DNA from 3 places in the Pseudomonas sp. BNK-30 genome. Region 1 is predicted to be linked to each of the others. Evidence: predicted binding sites of a transcription regulator. Region 1 holds the regulator's gene; each other region holds the start of a gene.

Region 1 (5,229 bases):
TCACCATCGTTGCCACCGTGGGCCCCAACGGCTGAGGTAGTGGGTTATGCAAGTTAAGCGTTTTTTCGCCGCCGATATGCGCCAGGCCATGAAGCTGGTCCGTGATGAGCTGGGCTCCGACGCCGCCATCATCGGTAACCGGCGCATCGCTGGCGGTGTCGAACTGACGGCCGCGCTGGACTACAAACTGTCCGCGTTGGCCCCGCGCGTGCCCAATGCCGAGCTCGAGCACGAGCTGCGCAAGACCCAGACGCGCATCGCCACGGCCCAGGCCGAGCTGGACAACCGCAGTGATGCCACCGAAGGCAGCCGCCAATTGTTCGCCGGCCAGTCGCTGACCGCCTCGCAGCCGTTGATCGAACCGCATGTGGATGTACCGGCCCCTGCAGCACCTGCTGCGCCGGCACCGGTCGACCCGCGCCTGTTCGATGCCATGCGCTCTGAGCTGTCGGGCCTGCGCGAGCTGCTGGAAGTGCAGCTTGGCTCGCTGGCCTGGAGCCAGCTGCAAGGCAGCAAGCCGGCGCAGGCCAACCTCTGGCGCCGGCTGCAGCGCATCGGCCTGTCCGGGCCGATCGCCCGCGAGTTGCTTGACCTCACCGCCGAAATCGAGGAGCCGCGCCAGGCTTGGCGCATGCTGCTGGCGCACTTGGCACGCATGATCGAAGTGCCTGAGATCGAACCGATCGAAGAGGGTGGTGTGATCGCCATGGTCGGCCCCGCCGGCATGGGCAAGACCACCACCCTGGCCAAGCTGGCGGCGCGCTATGTGCTCAAGTACGGCCCGCAGAACCTGGCCCTGGTCAGCATGGACAGTTTCCGCATTGGTGCCCAGGAGCAGCTCAAGACCCTGGGGCGCATCCTCAACGTGCCGGTGACCTATGTAGACCCCGGCCAGTCGCTGGCCCAGGCGTTGGAGCCGCTGCTGCGCAAGCGCGTGGTGCTGATCGATACCGCCGGCCTGCAGGCCAGCGACCCGGCCCTGCGCATGCAGCTGGAAAGCCTCGCCAGCCGCGGCATCGCCTCGAAGAATTACCTGGTGCTGGCCACCACCAGCCAGAAGCAGGTGCTGACGGCTGCATATCACAGCTACAAACGCTGTGGGCTGGCCGGCTGCATCCTGACCAAACTCGATGAAACGGCGAGCCTCGGCGATGTGCTGAGCCTGGCCATCAGTCATGAACTGCCCGTTGCCTATCTTACCGATGGCCCGCGCATTCCTGACGACCTGCACTTGCCGCGGGCGCACCAACTGGTTACCCGCGCGGTCAATGTGCAGTTGCAGGACGAGCCCAGCGAAGAGGCCATGGCCGACATGTTCGCTGATCTCTATCACAACCCAAGGAGAGCGGGTTGATGATCAAGCGTATGCAAAATACCTACACCAAGGGGGCCGCAGTCATGCCCCACGTGTGGCTTGGGTCCAAGCGAGACAAGGTGAACAACGAACATGGGTAGCATGCATCCCGTACAGGTGATCGCCGTAACCGGTGGCAAAGGTGGCGTCGGCAAGACTAACGTTTCAGTGAACCTGTCTCTGGCGCTGGCCGAGCTCGGCCGCCGGGTCATGCTGCTGGACGCCGACCTGGGCCTTGCCAACGTCGACGTATTGCTGGGCCTGACCCCCAAACACACCCTGGCCGATGTCATTGAAGGGCGCTGTGAGCTGCGCGACGTGCTGTTGCAGGGGCCGGGCGGGGTGCGCATCGTGCCGGCGGCCTCTGGCACCCAGAGCATGGTGCACCTGGCCCCGGCCCAGCATGCCGGGTTGATCCAGGCCTTCAGCGAGATCGGCGACAACCTCGACGTGCTGGTGATCGACACCGCTGCAGGGATTGGTGACTCGGTGGTCAGCTTCGTCCGTGCGGCCCAGGAAGTGCTGCTGGTGGTGTGCGACGAGCCGACCTCGATCACCGATGCCTACGCGCTGATCAAGCTGCTCAATCGCGATTATGGGATGAACCGTTTCCGCGTGCTGGCCAACATGGCGCAGAGCCCGCAGGAAGGGCGCAACCTGTTCGCCAAGTTGACCAAGGTCACCGACCGCTTCCTCGACGTTGCCCTGCAATACGTCGGCGCCGTGCCGTACGACGAGTGTGTGCGCAAGGCGGTGCAGAAGCAGCGGGCAGTCTACGAAGCCTTCCCCCGTTCCAAGTGTGCGCTGGCCTTCAAGGCCATTGCGCAGAAGGTCGACAGCTGGCCGTTGCCGGCCAACCCGCGCGGGCATCTGGAGTTCTTCGTCGAGCGCCTGGTGCAGCCCACCAGCGCAGGGCCGGTCCTATGAGTGCGAGCGGGTTCAAGATGTACAGCAAGGCGTCCAAGGACGCCCAGTACGATCTGGTTGAACGCTACGCGCCGCTGGTCAAGCGCATTGCCTACCACCTGCTGGCGCGCCTGCCTGCCAACGTGCAGGTGGAAGACCTGATCCAGGCCGGCATGATCGGCTTGCTTGAGGTGGCCAACAAATACGACGCCAGCAAGGGCGCCAGCTTTGAAACCTATGCCGGCATCCGCATCCGCGGCGCCATGCTCGACGAGGTACGCAAAGGTGACTGGGCACCGCGCTCGGTGCACCGCAACACGCGCATGGTCAGCGATGCGATGCGCGCTGTGGAAGCAAGAACCGGCCGTGACGCTAAAGATCATGAAGTTGCGGCCGAACTCAAGTTGAGTCTCGATGATTACTACGGGATTTTGAACGATACCCTGGGTAGCCGCCTGTTCAGCTTCGACGACCTGTTGCAGGACGGCGAGCACGAAGGGTTGCACGAGGAGGGCGCCAGTGGCCAGGTCGAGCCGTCGCGCGACCTGGAAGACGAGCGCTTCCAGGCCGCACTGACCGATGCCATCGCCAACTTGCCGGAGCGCGAGCGGCTGGTGCTGGCGCTGTACTACGACGAAGAGCTGAACCTCAAGGAAATCGGTGAGGTACTGGGGGTCAGCGAATCGCGTGTCAGCCAGTTGCACAGCCAGTGCGCCGCGCGACTGCGCAGCCGCCTTGGGGAATGGCGGGCGCGTTGAGCCCGGGGTCGTTGCAGTCGTTTTCACGTTGTACCGAATTGATTGAATGCGCGCTCGGGGCCGAGCGCGTTTGAGACTGCTTGGAGGTCTAATTGAACAAAGACATGAAAATCCTCATCGTTGACGACTTTTCGACGATGCGGCGGATCATCAAGAACCTGTTGCGTGATCTGGGCTTCACCAATACCGACGAAGCCGACGACGGCACCACGGCATTGCCGATGCTCGAAAGCGGCCATTACGACTTCCTGGTGACCGACTGGAACATGCCTGGCATGTCCGGCATCGACTTGCTGCGCAAGGTACGTGCCCACGACCGCCTGAAGGCCATGCCGGTACTGATGGTGACGGCCGAAGCCAAGCGCGACCAGATCATCGAAGCGGCTCAAGCCGGCGTGAATGGGTATGTGGTCAAGCCGTTCACCGCCCAGGTGCTCAAAGAAAAGATCGAGAAGATCTTCGAACGCGTCAACGGCTGAACAAAGTCAGGGGGCGCCATGGAATCAACACAAACGTCTTTGGGGGAGTTTGAGTCAACCCTGAAGAAGCATGCCCAGGAACTGGTCGAAAGCCTGGAACGGGGCCGGTTCGGCGAGGCGGTGCAGCTGATTCATCAGCTCAACCAGACCCGCGACCGCGGCTTGTATCAGGAAGTCGGCAAGCTCACCCGCGAGCTGCACAGTGCGATCGTCAGCTTCCAGATCGACCCGCGCATGCCGCAGGCCGAGGAAGTCTCGCAGATCACCGACGCCACCGAACGTTTGTCCTATGTGGTCAAGCTTACCGAAGGCGCCGCCAACCGCACCATGGACCTGGTGGAGGAGAGCACGCCCGTGCTCAACGACCTGGCCGCTGAGGCGCAGAACCTGAGTGTCGACTGGCAGCGCTTCATGCGCCGCGAAGTCGCTGCGCCGGAATTCCGCGAGCTGGTCAAGCGTGTCGACAGTTTCCTGACGCACAGCGCTGAAGGTAACCGCAAGGTATCTGGCCACCTCAATGACATTCTGCTGGCTCAGGACTATCAGGACCTGACCGGCCAGGTGATCAAGCGGGTGACCGCGCTGGTGACCGAAGTCGAAAGCAATCTGCTCAAGCTCGTGCTGATGGCCAGTCAGGTCGACCGTTTTGCCGGTATCGAACATGACCACCAACAGCTGCGCGCTGAAAAAGATGAAGAAAAATATCCGGCTCGGGGTGAAGGTCCGCAGATTCATGCCGATAAGCGTGAAGACGTTGTGTCCGGTCAGGACGATGTCGATGATCTGCTGTCCAGCCTGGGTTTTTAAGGAGCACGTTTAATGAGCTTCGGCGCCGATGAAGAAATCCTTCAGGATTTCCTGGTAGAAGCCGGCGAAATTCTTGAGCAACTGTCCGAGCAACTGGTCGAGCTGGAAAGCCGGCCCGATGATGCCGACCTGCTCAATGCGATCTTTCGCGGTTTCCACACTGTAAAAGGGGGCGCCGGCTTCCTCCAGCTCAATGAGCTGGTGGAGTGCTGCCATATCGCCGAGAACGTGTTCGACATCCTGCGCAAAGGTGAGCGCCGGGTCGACGCGGAACTGATGGACGTGGTGCTCGAAGCGCTGGATACGGTCAACAGCATGTTCGGCCAAGTGCGCGAGCGCAGTGAAGTGACCCCGGCCACGCCCGAGTTGCTGGCGGCCTTGGCCCGCCTGGCCGAGCCGGGTAGCGTCGAAGCTCCTGCGCCGGTGGCCGAGGCTGTGCCTGCGCCGGCCGAGCCTGCCGCCGAGGCAGACATCACCGACACCGAATTCGAGCAGTTGCTCGATTCGCTCGATGCGGTCAAAGCCCAAGCAGCGGCTGCCGAACAGCAGCTGCAGGGCGAAACGTTGGCCGGCTCCGGTGACGAGATCACCGACGACGAATTCGAGTCGTTGCTTGACCAGTTGCACGGCAAGGGCCAGTTCTCGGCCGAAGTCGTTGCCACTGAGCCCGTGGCCGCTGCAGCCAGCGCGCCAGCCAGCGACGAAATCACCGACGAAGAGTTCGAGTCGCTGCTGGATCAGCTGCACGGCAAGGGCACGTTCCAGGCGGACGCGCTGCCTGCTGCCGTTGCTCCGGTGGCCGGTGAAGTGCCAGCTGCCGGTAGCGGCGATGAAATCAGCGAGCACGAGTTCGAGGCATTGCTCGATCAGTTGCATGGCAAAGGCAAGTTCACCGGCGATGCCGTGACCGCTGAAGCGCCCGCCG
Region 2 (5,229 bases), 1.1 Mb from region 1:
GCCACGAAGAGCGGCTTGACGCCTTTATCCTCAATGAACGCTTGCTGCTCGAAAGCATTCCCGCGCAGCTGGTCCTGTTCGACTGCCAAGGGCAGACCCGCGAAGATCTGTATTGCAGCTTCTGTCGATACATGAGCGATGCAACCCACTGGATTGGGCTTTTGTCCGAATGGGCCGCCGCAGACTGGTGGACACCCTGGCTGCTGGGGGCTGCAGTCATGAGCAGCCGGCGTGTCAGCTTTTATCAAAGAAACGGCGGCGCTCTGCCTGAGTGCTTTGGCAAATGGCCGGTAATGCGCGAGCGCAGGCACATCGACCTGTTTGTGCGGGCCTATCACGATGAGTGCACGTTCACCCGCGCCATGACGTTGCCGCCGGGGCGCGGAAGCTGCGCCGACAGGGACAATGCTGACTTCTTTCATGCGGATCTGAAGGCCAAGATCCGGCGGGGGTTTTGATGAATCGGGGCCGCTGGGCGGCCCCTGCGTCACTGGTCGTTGGGCTCGTCCATCCTCAAGGTGCCTTCCTCGAAGATGTTCAGCTTCTGGCGCAGTTCACGCGGCTGCATCGGTGCATCCTGCGCAGCAGGTGCCGCCGAAGCATCAGGCGCAGCGCCGGCAGGCGGCGCTGGCTGGCTTGGCTGTGCAGGCGACGTACCCTGCTCACCCTCAATGTTGCGCTGGGCCTTCTTGGTCAGGACGATGATGTCGATACGGCGGTTTACCGGGTTGAACGGGTCTTTGCGGTCGAACAGCGAAGACGACGCATAACCCACCACCCGCGCGACCTGGTCATCCGGATAGCCACCGGCAACCAGCGCACGCCGTGCGGCATTGGCGCGATTGGCCGACAGCTCCCAGTTGCCGAACTCGCCGCTGTCCGAATAAGGCTTGGCATCGGTGTGACCACTGACGCTGATCTTGTTCGGCACCGCCTTGATGGTGTCGGCCATGGCCAGCAGAATGTCCTCGAAATACGGCTGCAGGCGGGCGCTGCCGATGTCGAACATCGGCCGGTTCTCGGCATCCATGATCTGGATGCGCAGGCCGTCCTGAGTGATCTCGAAGAGAATCTGGTCCTTGAACTTCTGCAGCTGGGGGTTTTCCTCGACCTTGTTCTGCAGCTCCTGCAACAGCAGTTCGAGGCGTTCTCGCTCAACCTGTTCAGCCAAGGTCTCGACCTGGTCCTTGTCCAGCTGAATGCTGGTATCGGGCGTAGGCTCGGACTTCTCCTCCGGGTTGATGGTCTTTTCCGGCGCCAGCTGGGGCGAGCCGCCAAGGTCGATCACGTAGGGTGTACCGCTTTCGGAGAAACCGATCGGGTCCTTGAAGTAGCCGGCAATGGCGATCTTCTGCTCGGGCGTTGCGGTGGACAGCAGCCACAGCACCAGAAAGAACGCCATCATCGCCGTGGCGAAGTCAGCGAAAGCGATCTTCCAGGCGCCGCCATGGTGGCCACCACCGTAGCGCTTGACGCGCTTGATGATTATCGGCTGATTGTTTTCCATGGCTCAGCGACCGCGAACTGCTTGTTCCAGCTCGACAAAGCTCGGGCGATGCTTCGGATACAGCACCTTGCGCCCGAATTCAACGGCCAGCGAAGGTGGCATGCCAGAGGCCGAAGCGACCAGCGAAGCCTTGATCGACTCATAGAGGTTGAGCTCTTCCTTGGCATCGTGCTCCAGGCACTTGGCCAGCGGGCCGAAGAAACCATAGGCTGCAAGGATACCGAAGAAGGTACCGACCAGCGCGGCGCCGACGTGCAGGCCGATGGAGGCCTGGTCGCCTTCGCCCAGAGACGCCATGGTCACCACGATACCCAGTACTGCCGCGACGATACCGAAACCGGGCATGCCGTCGGCAATGCCGTTGACCGCATGCGACGGGTGCTCGAGCTCTTCCTTCATGCTCAACAGTTCCATGTCGAACAAGCCTTCGAGCTCGTGGGGGGCCATGTTGCCGGTGGACATGATGCGCAGGTAGTCGCAGATGAAGGCAGTCATGCGCTCATCACCCAGCACCGCTGGGTATTTGGCAAAGATCGGGCTGGCCGCGGCGTCCTCGATATCGCCCTCGATCGCCATCATGCCTTCGCGACGGCTCTTGTTGAGGATTTCGTAAACCAGGCCCAGCACTTCCAGGTAGAAAGTATGGGTGAAGCGCGTGCCGAACATCTTCAGCGACTTCTTGATTACATGCATGGTCATGTAACCGGGGTTGGCCTGCATGAAGGCGCCAAAGGCTGCACCGCCGATGATCAGCACTTCGAACGGCTGGATCAGTGCCGCGATCTTGCCGTGGGAGAGCACATATCCGCCGAGCACGCTCGCGAATACGACGATGATGCCGATAATTTTAGCCATAGGTTCAAAGCACTTGCTGTCGTGGTCAGGATGAGGGACGGGAGCTTTAAAACTCTTCTTCTACTTATCGGCAGAACTGCGCCAGACTATAGCCACTCAAAGCGAAAAGCCAGTTCGGACTGATGTCAAAATGCCAATGGAATCCAAGGTGCCCACTCAGAATCCGCGTACGCTAGAGGCCTGGGTAAAGCTGCTCGACGGTATTCGTGTTCCGGTACCGAAGCAGAGTTACGACCGGGTCATGGGCGCTATCAACGATAGCCGCCGTTCGCTTCGCGATATCGCCGAACTGATGCAGGACAGCCCGGCCCTGGTGCTGTCGGTGATGCGCGAGGCCAATCATCCCGCCAACGCCAGCCAGGCAGAACCCGCCGAAAGCCTGGAAATCGCCCTTAACAGGCTGGGCCTGGCGCGCAGCAGGGAATTGCTTACCCGCCTGCCAGCGCTGCCGGACGACGACATACCGCCGGTACTGCGGCAGTTCCTGCTGATCAGCCAGCATGCTTCGCAGCAAGCCAGCGGCCTGTTCGCCAGCCGCCTGGCGCGGCTGTGGCAGGAAATTCACTGGGGTAGCCTGCTGTTCCTCTCGCCCCTATGGCCGATGGCCCTGGCCTACCCCAAGCTGCTCGATGCCTGGGAACTGCGGGTTATCCACAAGGGCGAAGAGGCGCAAGAGGTCGAGCTCGAGCTGTTTGGCGTGCGCATCCTGGCACTGTGCCAAGCCATGGCTGAACACTGGCGCCTGTCGCAATGGGTAACCCAGGGTTACCGCATGCTGCTCGAAGAGCGTGAGCAGCTGGGGCAGATACTGAGCATCGCCCGCGACGAAGACCTGCTCAGCCAACAGCACCGCCTGGACGAGGCGCCGGCACTGAGCCGCTGGTTCAACCAGCCGGCCAATACCGTGCTGCTGGCCAACAACTTGGCCCTGGCGGCACAGGTAGGCTGGGACAACCCGCACCTGCTGCGCTGGCAATTGCTCACCGCGCTGTACCTGCAGACCACACTGGAGGACGTGCAACAGCAAGTTCACCAACAGGCCGCCGCCAGTGCCCGCCGGCACGCCAGGCATGCCTTGTTCCACCCTGCCGAGGCCTTGATCTGGCCCTGGGAACAGCGTCGCCCGCATCCGGACATGCTGACGCCACCACCGCCTTCCAGCGAGGCGCTCGGCCATTGGCGCAAGCTGTGCCAGGAGCTGCTGGCACAACCCAGCCCGTTCACCAATACCGTGCATCTGGCCACCCAGGCCCGTGAAGCACTGTTGGCCTGCGGCATGCAGCGCATCATGCTGCTGACCCTGGACAAGGCCAGTGATTACCTGCGCGTGCAGCAAACTGCCGGCTTGCCCAAGGAGGCTGCAGCCATCGCCTTGCCTGTCACGCAGAGCAAGCTTTTGCAGAAACTGGTCGGGCAGGCCGCACAGCTGCGCCTGTCACCAGACAACCATGCCCAGTTCGCGGCCCTGCTGCCGGCCCCATTGCGTGCGTTCTTCCGTAGCGAACACCTGTTGCTGCGCTCGCTGGCAGTCAACAACCAGGTACTGATGCTGGCGGTGGCCGACCAAGGCGGCAAACCGCTGGCCGATGTCAGTGTCCAGGCGTTCGGCAAAACCGCGCAATGTATCGAGCGCGCCCTTGCGGTGTTTGCCAACCGCAATGCCTGACCCTTGCGCTACAATCGCCCCTCTTTCCACACTGGAGACCGTGGATGACTGATTTTGCCGGACTACCGCTGGTGATCGAGCCCGCGGATCTGCTTGCGCGCCTGGCTTCCCCCCAGCTGATCCTGGTCGACCTGAGCAGCGCCAACCGCTATGTCAGCGGTCATATCCCGGGCGCCCGCTTCGTCGAAGGCAAACGCACCCAGCTGGGCATGCCGCCCGCGCCGGGGCTTTTGCCGGCCATTGGCGACCTGGAAAAACTGTTCAGCGAACTCGGCCACCGGGATGATGCGGTCTACGTGGTGTACGACGATGAGGGCGGCGGCTGGGCCGGGCGCTTCATCTGGCTGCTCGACGTCATCGGCCACAAGGCCTGCCATTACCTCAATGGCGGCATCCAGGCCTGGCCGGCGGACAAGCTCTCGACGGAGGCACCCGCGCCCGCCACCGCACCGGTACGCCTGCAATTGCACAGCGAACCGACTGCCACTCGCGAATACCTGCAAAGCCGCCTGGGCGCCGATGACCTGGTGATCTGGGATGCCCGCGCCCCGCAAGAATTCTCTGGTGAAAAGGTCCTGGCAGCCAGGGGTGGCCATATACCCGGCGCGGTCAACTTTGAATGGACGGCCGGCATGGACCTCAACGACCATCTGCGCATCCGCAAGGACATCGCCGAAGTCCTCCAGCAACTGGGCATCACCCCCGACAAGGAGGTGATCACCCATTGCCAGTCCCACCGCCGCTCCGGTTTTACCTACCTGGTGGCCAAAGCCCTCGGCTATCCACGCGTCAAGGCCTATGCCGGCTCGTGGAGCGAATGGGGCAACCACCCGGACACGCCTGTAGAAGTTTAAGGAACCTGCATGAAATCCCGTCTGTTCATCATCAGCCAGTACCTGCTGCCGCACCATCTTCTGTCGCGGCTTGCCGGCTGCGTCGCCGAGTGCCGCTCACGCTGGTTCAAGAATGCCTTCACCGCCTGGTTCGCCAAGCGCTACCAGGTGAACATGAACGAGGCACTGGTCGAAGACCTCACCGCCTACGAGCACTTCAATGCCTTCTTCACCCGCGCCCTCAAGCCGGGTGCACGCCCGCTGGATGAAACCCCGGGGGCAATCCTGTGCCCGGCCGATGGCGCTGTGAGCCAGCTGGGCCCGATCGAGCACGGTCGCATCTTCCAGGCCAAGGGCCACAGCTTCAG
Region 3 (5,229 bases), 2.5 Mb from region 1:
CTGCTCCGACACATCGCGCACATTCAGGATGCTGCGGCTGATCTCCTCAGCCACCGCACTCTGCTGCTCGGCTGCCGCGGCAATCTGCTGGTTCATCGACTGGATGCTCGACACCGTGCTGGTGATGTTTTCCAGCGAAGTGCCGGCTTTGCGCGCCAGTTCGACACTGCTGTCGGTCAGGGTGCGGCTGCCTTGCATGGCGTTGGCCACTTGCTGGGTGCCATGTTGCAGGCCAGCCACCAATTCTTCGATCTCTTCGGTGGATTTCTGCGTACGCTGGGCCAAACCACGTACCTCGTCGGCGACCACGGCAAAGCCACGGCCAGCCTCACCGGCACGGGCGGCTTCGATGGCAGCGTTGAGCGCCAGCAGGTTGGTCTGTTCGGCTACCGACTTGATCACATCCATGACACTGCCGATTTTCTGGCTTTCTTGCTGCAGCAGGTTCATGGCTTCGGTGGAGCGGTGCACTTCCTCGGCCAGGCGTTCGATCTGGCTGATCGCTTCACCGACCACGCGATCACCTGCGCGTGCTTCGTCATCGGCGCCGGTCGCTGCGTGCGAAGCCTGCTCGGCATTGCGCGCCACTTCCTGAACGGTCGCGGCCATTTCGTGCATGGCGGTAGCGACCTGGTCGGTTTCGACCTTCTGGCTGTTTGCGCCAGCGCTGGTCTGCTCGGTGACCGCCGACAGTTCCTCAGCGGCGCTGGCGATCTGCGTGACACCGTCGCGGATGCCGGTGATGAGCTCGCGCAGGGTGGTGCCCATGCGGGCGATGCCCTGCTGCAGCACGCCGATTTCGTCGCGACGGGTAACACGCAGGTCGTGGGTGAGGTCGCCACCAGCGATGCGCTCCACCGCTTGCAGCGTGTCATGCAGCGGGCGGGTGATCTGGCGGGTGATCAGCACCGCCGCCAGTACACCGACCAGCAGGGCCAGCAACGTGGCGATGGTCTGCAGGCTGCGCGCCTGGGCGCTCTCGGCGTCGCGGCGGTCGATCTGGATCTTGTACAGCGCGTCGCTGCGCTTGACGATATCGCCGCCCTGCACGGTCATCTCTGCACGGGCGGTGGTGATGTCGGCGACTGCATCGCGGAACTGGCGCACGGCCTCGCGGTAGGCCTGTATCGATTGCTCCAACTGCTGCACGCGCGTGGCTTCGGCAGGCAGCTGACGCTTCAGGTTGTCGATCTCGGCAAGTGCCGACTCCAGCTGGCGCAGGGCGGCCTGTTCGTTGGCCGCAGAGTTGTCGGCAATATAACCGCGCACATCCACTCGCACTTGCAGCAGTTGCTGGCGCGCCTTGCTGATCAGTTGGTATTGCGACAAGCGCACGCTATCGGCTTCGGGGCGGCCCATGACGTCCTCGCCGAGCAGATCCATGGCCGCGTCGGCCTTGGCAGCCGATACATTCATCGCGTCACGTGCAGCCAGCGAGCCTTTGTAGCCGGCACGCATCTTGTTCAGCGAAACCTCGTACTCGCTGATGGTCTGGCCCAGTTCTTTGAGCAGCTTGACGTTTTCCGGGCTCTTGAAAGTACTGACCAGGTATTCTTGCTGCTTGCTGAAGGCATCCAGCTTGGCCTGGGTGTTGGCTGCGGCAGCATCGTCGCCATTGGCGATCATGTACTGCAGGCGCGCTACGCGCAGGTCGGTCAGGTCTTTGTTGAGCTTGCCGATATCGCCCATCCAGTTGCTGCGGTCGATGAGGCTGCCCAGGCTGTTCCAGCCGGTCAGGGCCAGCAGGCCGGTGAGGACCAGCACCAGGCCGAAGCCCAGGCCGAGTTTGAGGTTGACGCTGATGTTGGCAAACCAGCTGTTCATGCACGCTCTCCAGAAATGATTTCGCTCACTTGATCAATGTTCGATCGCGAGGCGTTGTTGTTCTGGATGCCCGCTGAATCGTGCAGGGGTTATCGGCAAATGGCGGGGAAGCTGAAACGCTTTTTCAGCTCAATTGCAACACCACGCGCGGCAGCGGGCTTGCCGCGCGCAGGGACCCCTTGAAATTTCAAAGGCTTCGCGCACTGAACGTGTCGCAGCTGTTCACATCGCCCTGGGCAAACCCGGCCTTGAACCAACGCACCCGCTGCGCCGAGGTGCCGTGGGTAAAGGAGTCAGGTACCACGCGCCCCTGGCCCTTTTGCTGCAGTCGGTCATCACCGATGGCATTGGCAGCATTGAGTGCTTCCTCGACATCCCCTGGCTCCAGCCAGTTCAGGCGTTGCTGCGCCTGGTAAGCCCATACACCGGCCAGGCAGTCGGCCTGCAATTCCTGGCGCACCAGCAAGCCATTGTCACCCTCCAGGCGCTGGCCTGCACGGCGCGCGGCATCGACCTTGGCCGACACGCCAAGCAAGGTTTGCACGTGGTGGCCGATCTCGTGGGCGATCACGTAGGCCTGGGCGAAGTCGCCTGCGGCGGCGAAGCGGGTTTCCATTTCACGGAAGAACGACATGTCCAGGTACACCCGCTGGTCGGCCGGGCAGTAGAACGGCCCCACCGCCGCTGAAGCGAAGCCGCAGGCGGAATTCACCTGGCCGCTGAACAGCACCAGCTTAGGGTCGCGATACTGCTTGCCAGCCTGCGAGAACAGAGCCTTCCAGGTGTCTTCGGTGTCGCCCAGGATCGAGGCGACGAACTGGGCCTGCTCGTCGTTGGCCGCTGGGGCCTTGTTGCCCGCACCGCTTGGGGCTTGCTGCTGCTCCATCTGGCCAGTGAGCTGGCCGAGGATCTGCAGCGGGTCCTGGCCAGTGAGCCAACCGATGCCGACGATCAGCAGGATGGCCCCGAGCCCCAGGCCCTTGCCGCCGCCAAAGCGCATGCCACCACCGCCGCCGCCTTGGCCACGGGCATCGACCACATTGTCGCTACGACGGCCTTTTCGCCATTCCATGAAGTGCACTCCAGAGCCTGAAACATGAAGACAAAGGTTAGTTCACGCCAGCCAAAGGTACTAATGCATAACCATTTGGTTAAGTAACGGTCGGCGGAATTCAATATTCATCTGGGGCGACCTATCCGAAACTGCAAGTCCGCCTGCGAACCACAGGCGCTTTGATAACTCCAAGAGAGGAAAACGGCATGCCCGCCCAGGACAACAGCCGCTTCGTGATCCGTGATCGCAACTGGCACCCCAAGGCCCTGACCCCCGACTACAAGACTTCCATTGCCCGCTCGCCGCGCCAGGCATTGGTCAGCATCCCGCAGTCGATCAGCGAAACCACCGGCCCGGACTTCACCCACCTGGGCTTCGGCGCCCACGACCATGACCTGCTGCTGAACTTCAACAACGGCGGCCTGCCGATTGGTGAGCGCATCATCGTTGCTGGCCGTGTCGTCGACCAGTACGGCAAGCCAGTGCCCAATACCTTGGTAGAGATCTGGCAGGCCAACGCCGGCGGCCGTTACCGCCACAAGAACGACCGCTACCTGGCCCCGCTGGACCCGAATTTCGGTGGTGTCGGCCGCTGCCTGACCGACAGTGAAGGCTACTACAGCTTCCGCACCATCAAGCCCGGCCCATACCCATGGCGCAACGGCCCGAACGACTGGCGCCCGGCGCACATCCACGTCGCTGTCAGCGGCCCGTCGATCGCCACCAAGCTGATCACCCAGCTGTACTTCGAGGGCGACCCGCTGATCCCGATGTGCCCGATCGTCAAGTCGATCGCCAACCCAGAAGCGGTGCAGCAACTGATCGCCAAGCTCGACATGAGCAACGCCAACCCCATGGATTGCCTGGCGTACCGCTTCGACATCGTGCTGCGCGGCCAGCGCAAAACCCACTTCGAAAACTGCTGAGGACCCCGCCATGCCAATCGAACTGCTGCCGGAAACCCCCTCGCAGACCGCCGGCCCCTACGTGCACATCGGCCTGGCCCTGGAAGCGGCCGGTAACCCTACCCGTGATCAGGAAATCTGGAACCGTCTGGCTAAGCCGCAGGCACCGGGTGAACACATCCTGCTGATCGGCCAGGTGTATGACGGCAACGGCCACCTGGTGCGCGATTCATTCCTGGAACTCTGGCAAGCCGATGCCAATGGCCAGTACCAGGATGACTACAACCTGGAAAACGCCTTCAACAGCTTCGGTCGTACTGCCACCACCTTCGATGCCGGTGAGTGGACCGTGCAGACCGTCAAGCCCGGTGTGGTGAACAACGCTGCCGGTGTGCCGATGGCCCCGCACATCAACATCAGCCTGTTTGCTCGCGGCATCAACATCCACTTGCACACGCGGCTGTATTTCGATGATGAGGCCGAAGCGAACGCCAAGTGCCCGGTGCTCAACCTGATCGAGCAGCCGCAGCGCCGTGAAACCTTGATTGCCAAGCGTTGCGAGGTGGATGGCAAGACGGCGTACCGTTTCGATATCCGTGTTCAGGGGGAAGGGGAGACGGTCTTCTTCGACTTCTGAGTGTATTGGGGCTGCAAAGCAGCCCCAATTTCCGTCAATCAGCGCCGAACCAGCAATACCCCACTTTCCATGTGGTGGGTATACGGGAACTGGTCAAACAACGCACAGCGTTCGATGCGGTGCGTGTCCTGCAACTGCTCGATGTTGGCCGCCAGCGTTTCTGGATTGCACGAGATATACAGAATCCGTTCAAAACGCCGTGTCAGCTCGCAAGTATCCGGGTCCATCCCCGCACGTGGTGGGTCGACGAACACGGTCCCGAACGCATAACTCTTCAGGTCGATCCCTTCCAGCCGTCGGAACGGACGAACCTCGTTCAGCGCCTGGGTCAGCTCTTCCGCTGACAGGCGCACCAAGCGCACGTTATCCACCGCGTTCTCTTCGAGGTTGCTCAGGGCGGCGTTGACCGAGGTCTTGCTGATCTCGGTGGCCAGCACTTGGCGTACGCGGGTGGCCAGCGGCAGGGTGAAATTGCCGTTACCGCAGTACAGTTCCAGCAGGTCGTCATCGCGCTCGCCGATGGCGTCGTACGCCCAGCTCAACATCTTCTGATTAACCGCGCCATTGGGCTGGGTGAATGCGCCTTCCGGCTGGCGATAGCTGAACACCCGGCCAGCCACATCGAGTTTTTCCACGGCGTAATCACGGCCGATGACCAGCCGCTTGCCCTTGGAGCGGCCGATCAGGCTCACGCCCAGTTCTTCGGCCAACTGCCGTGCTGCCACTTCCCAGGCCTCGTCCAGCGGGCGGTGGTAGCACATCGTGACCATCGCATCGCCGGCAAGGGTGGTGAGGAACTCCACCTGGAA

The links. Region 1 encodes FliA, which starts transcription of late flagellar genes. Its sites were predicted from a motif close to CTAAAGTTTNNNNNNNNNNNGCCGNTAA; they were not measured.
Region 2: motA (flagellar motor stator protein MotA) is a predicted target of FliA. The motif match lies at 2,427-2,454, and genes of this name have one in related genera.
Region 3: ACMGGN_RS18295 (methyl-accepting chemotaxis protein) is a predicted target of FliA. The motif match lies at 1,914-1,941, and genes of this name have one in related genera.

The regions. Positions count from the first base shown of each region.
Region 1 covers NZ_CP179904.1:929,443-934,671, forward strand. The annotation lists gene flhA (flagellar biosynthesis protein FlhA) at 1-35, shown strand, start outside; gene flhF (flagellar biosynthesis protein FlhF) at 47-1,354, shown strand; gene fleN (flagellar synthesis regulator FleN) at 1,448-2,281, shown strand; gene fliA (RNA polymerase sigma factor FliA) at 2,278-3,018, shown strand; gene ACMGGN_RS04425 (chemotaxis response regulator CheY) at 3,123-3,497, shown strand; gene ACMGGN_RS04430 (protein phosphatase CheZ) at 3,516-4,304, shown strand; gene ACMGGN_RS04435 (chemotaxis protein CheA) at 4,317-5,229, shown strand, end outside.
Region 2 covers NZ_CP179904.1:5,304,954-5,310,182, reverse strand. The annotation lists gene ACMGGN_RS24635 (molecular chaperone Tir) at 1-458, shown strand, start outside; gene motB (flagellar motor protein MotB) at 488-1,507, opposite strand; gene motA (flagellar motor stator protein MotA) at 1,511-2,362, opposite strand; gene ACMGGN_RS24620 (HDOD domain-containing protein) at 2,493-4,028, shown strand; gene ACMGGN_RS24615 (rhodanese-like domain-containing protein) at 4,073-4,882, shown strand; gene asd (archaetidylserine decarboxylase) at 4,892-5,229, shown strand, end outside.
Region 3 covers NZ_CP179904.1:3,926,232-3,931,460, reverse strand. The annotation lists gene ACMGGN_RS18295 (methyl-accepting chemotaxis protein) at 1-1,824, opposite strand, end outside; gene ACMGGN_RS18290 (neutral zinc metallopeptidase) at 2,012-2,896, opposite strand; gene pcaH (protocatechuate 3,4-dioxygenase subunit beta) at 3,085-3,804, shown strand; gene pcaG (protocatechuate 3,4-dioxygenase subunit alpha) at 3,815-4,420, shown strand; gene trmA (tRNA (uridine(54)-C5)-methyltransferase TrmA) at 4,459-5,229, opposite strand, start outside.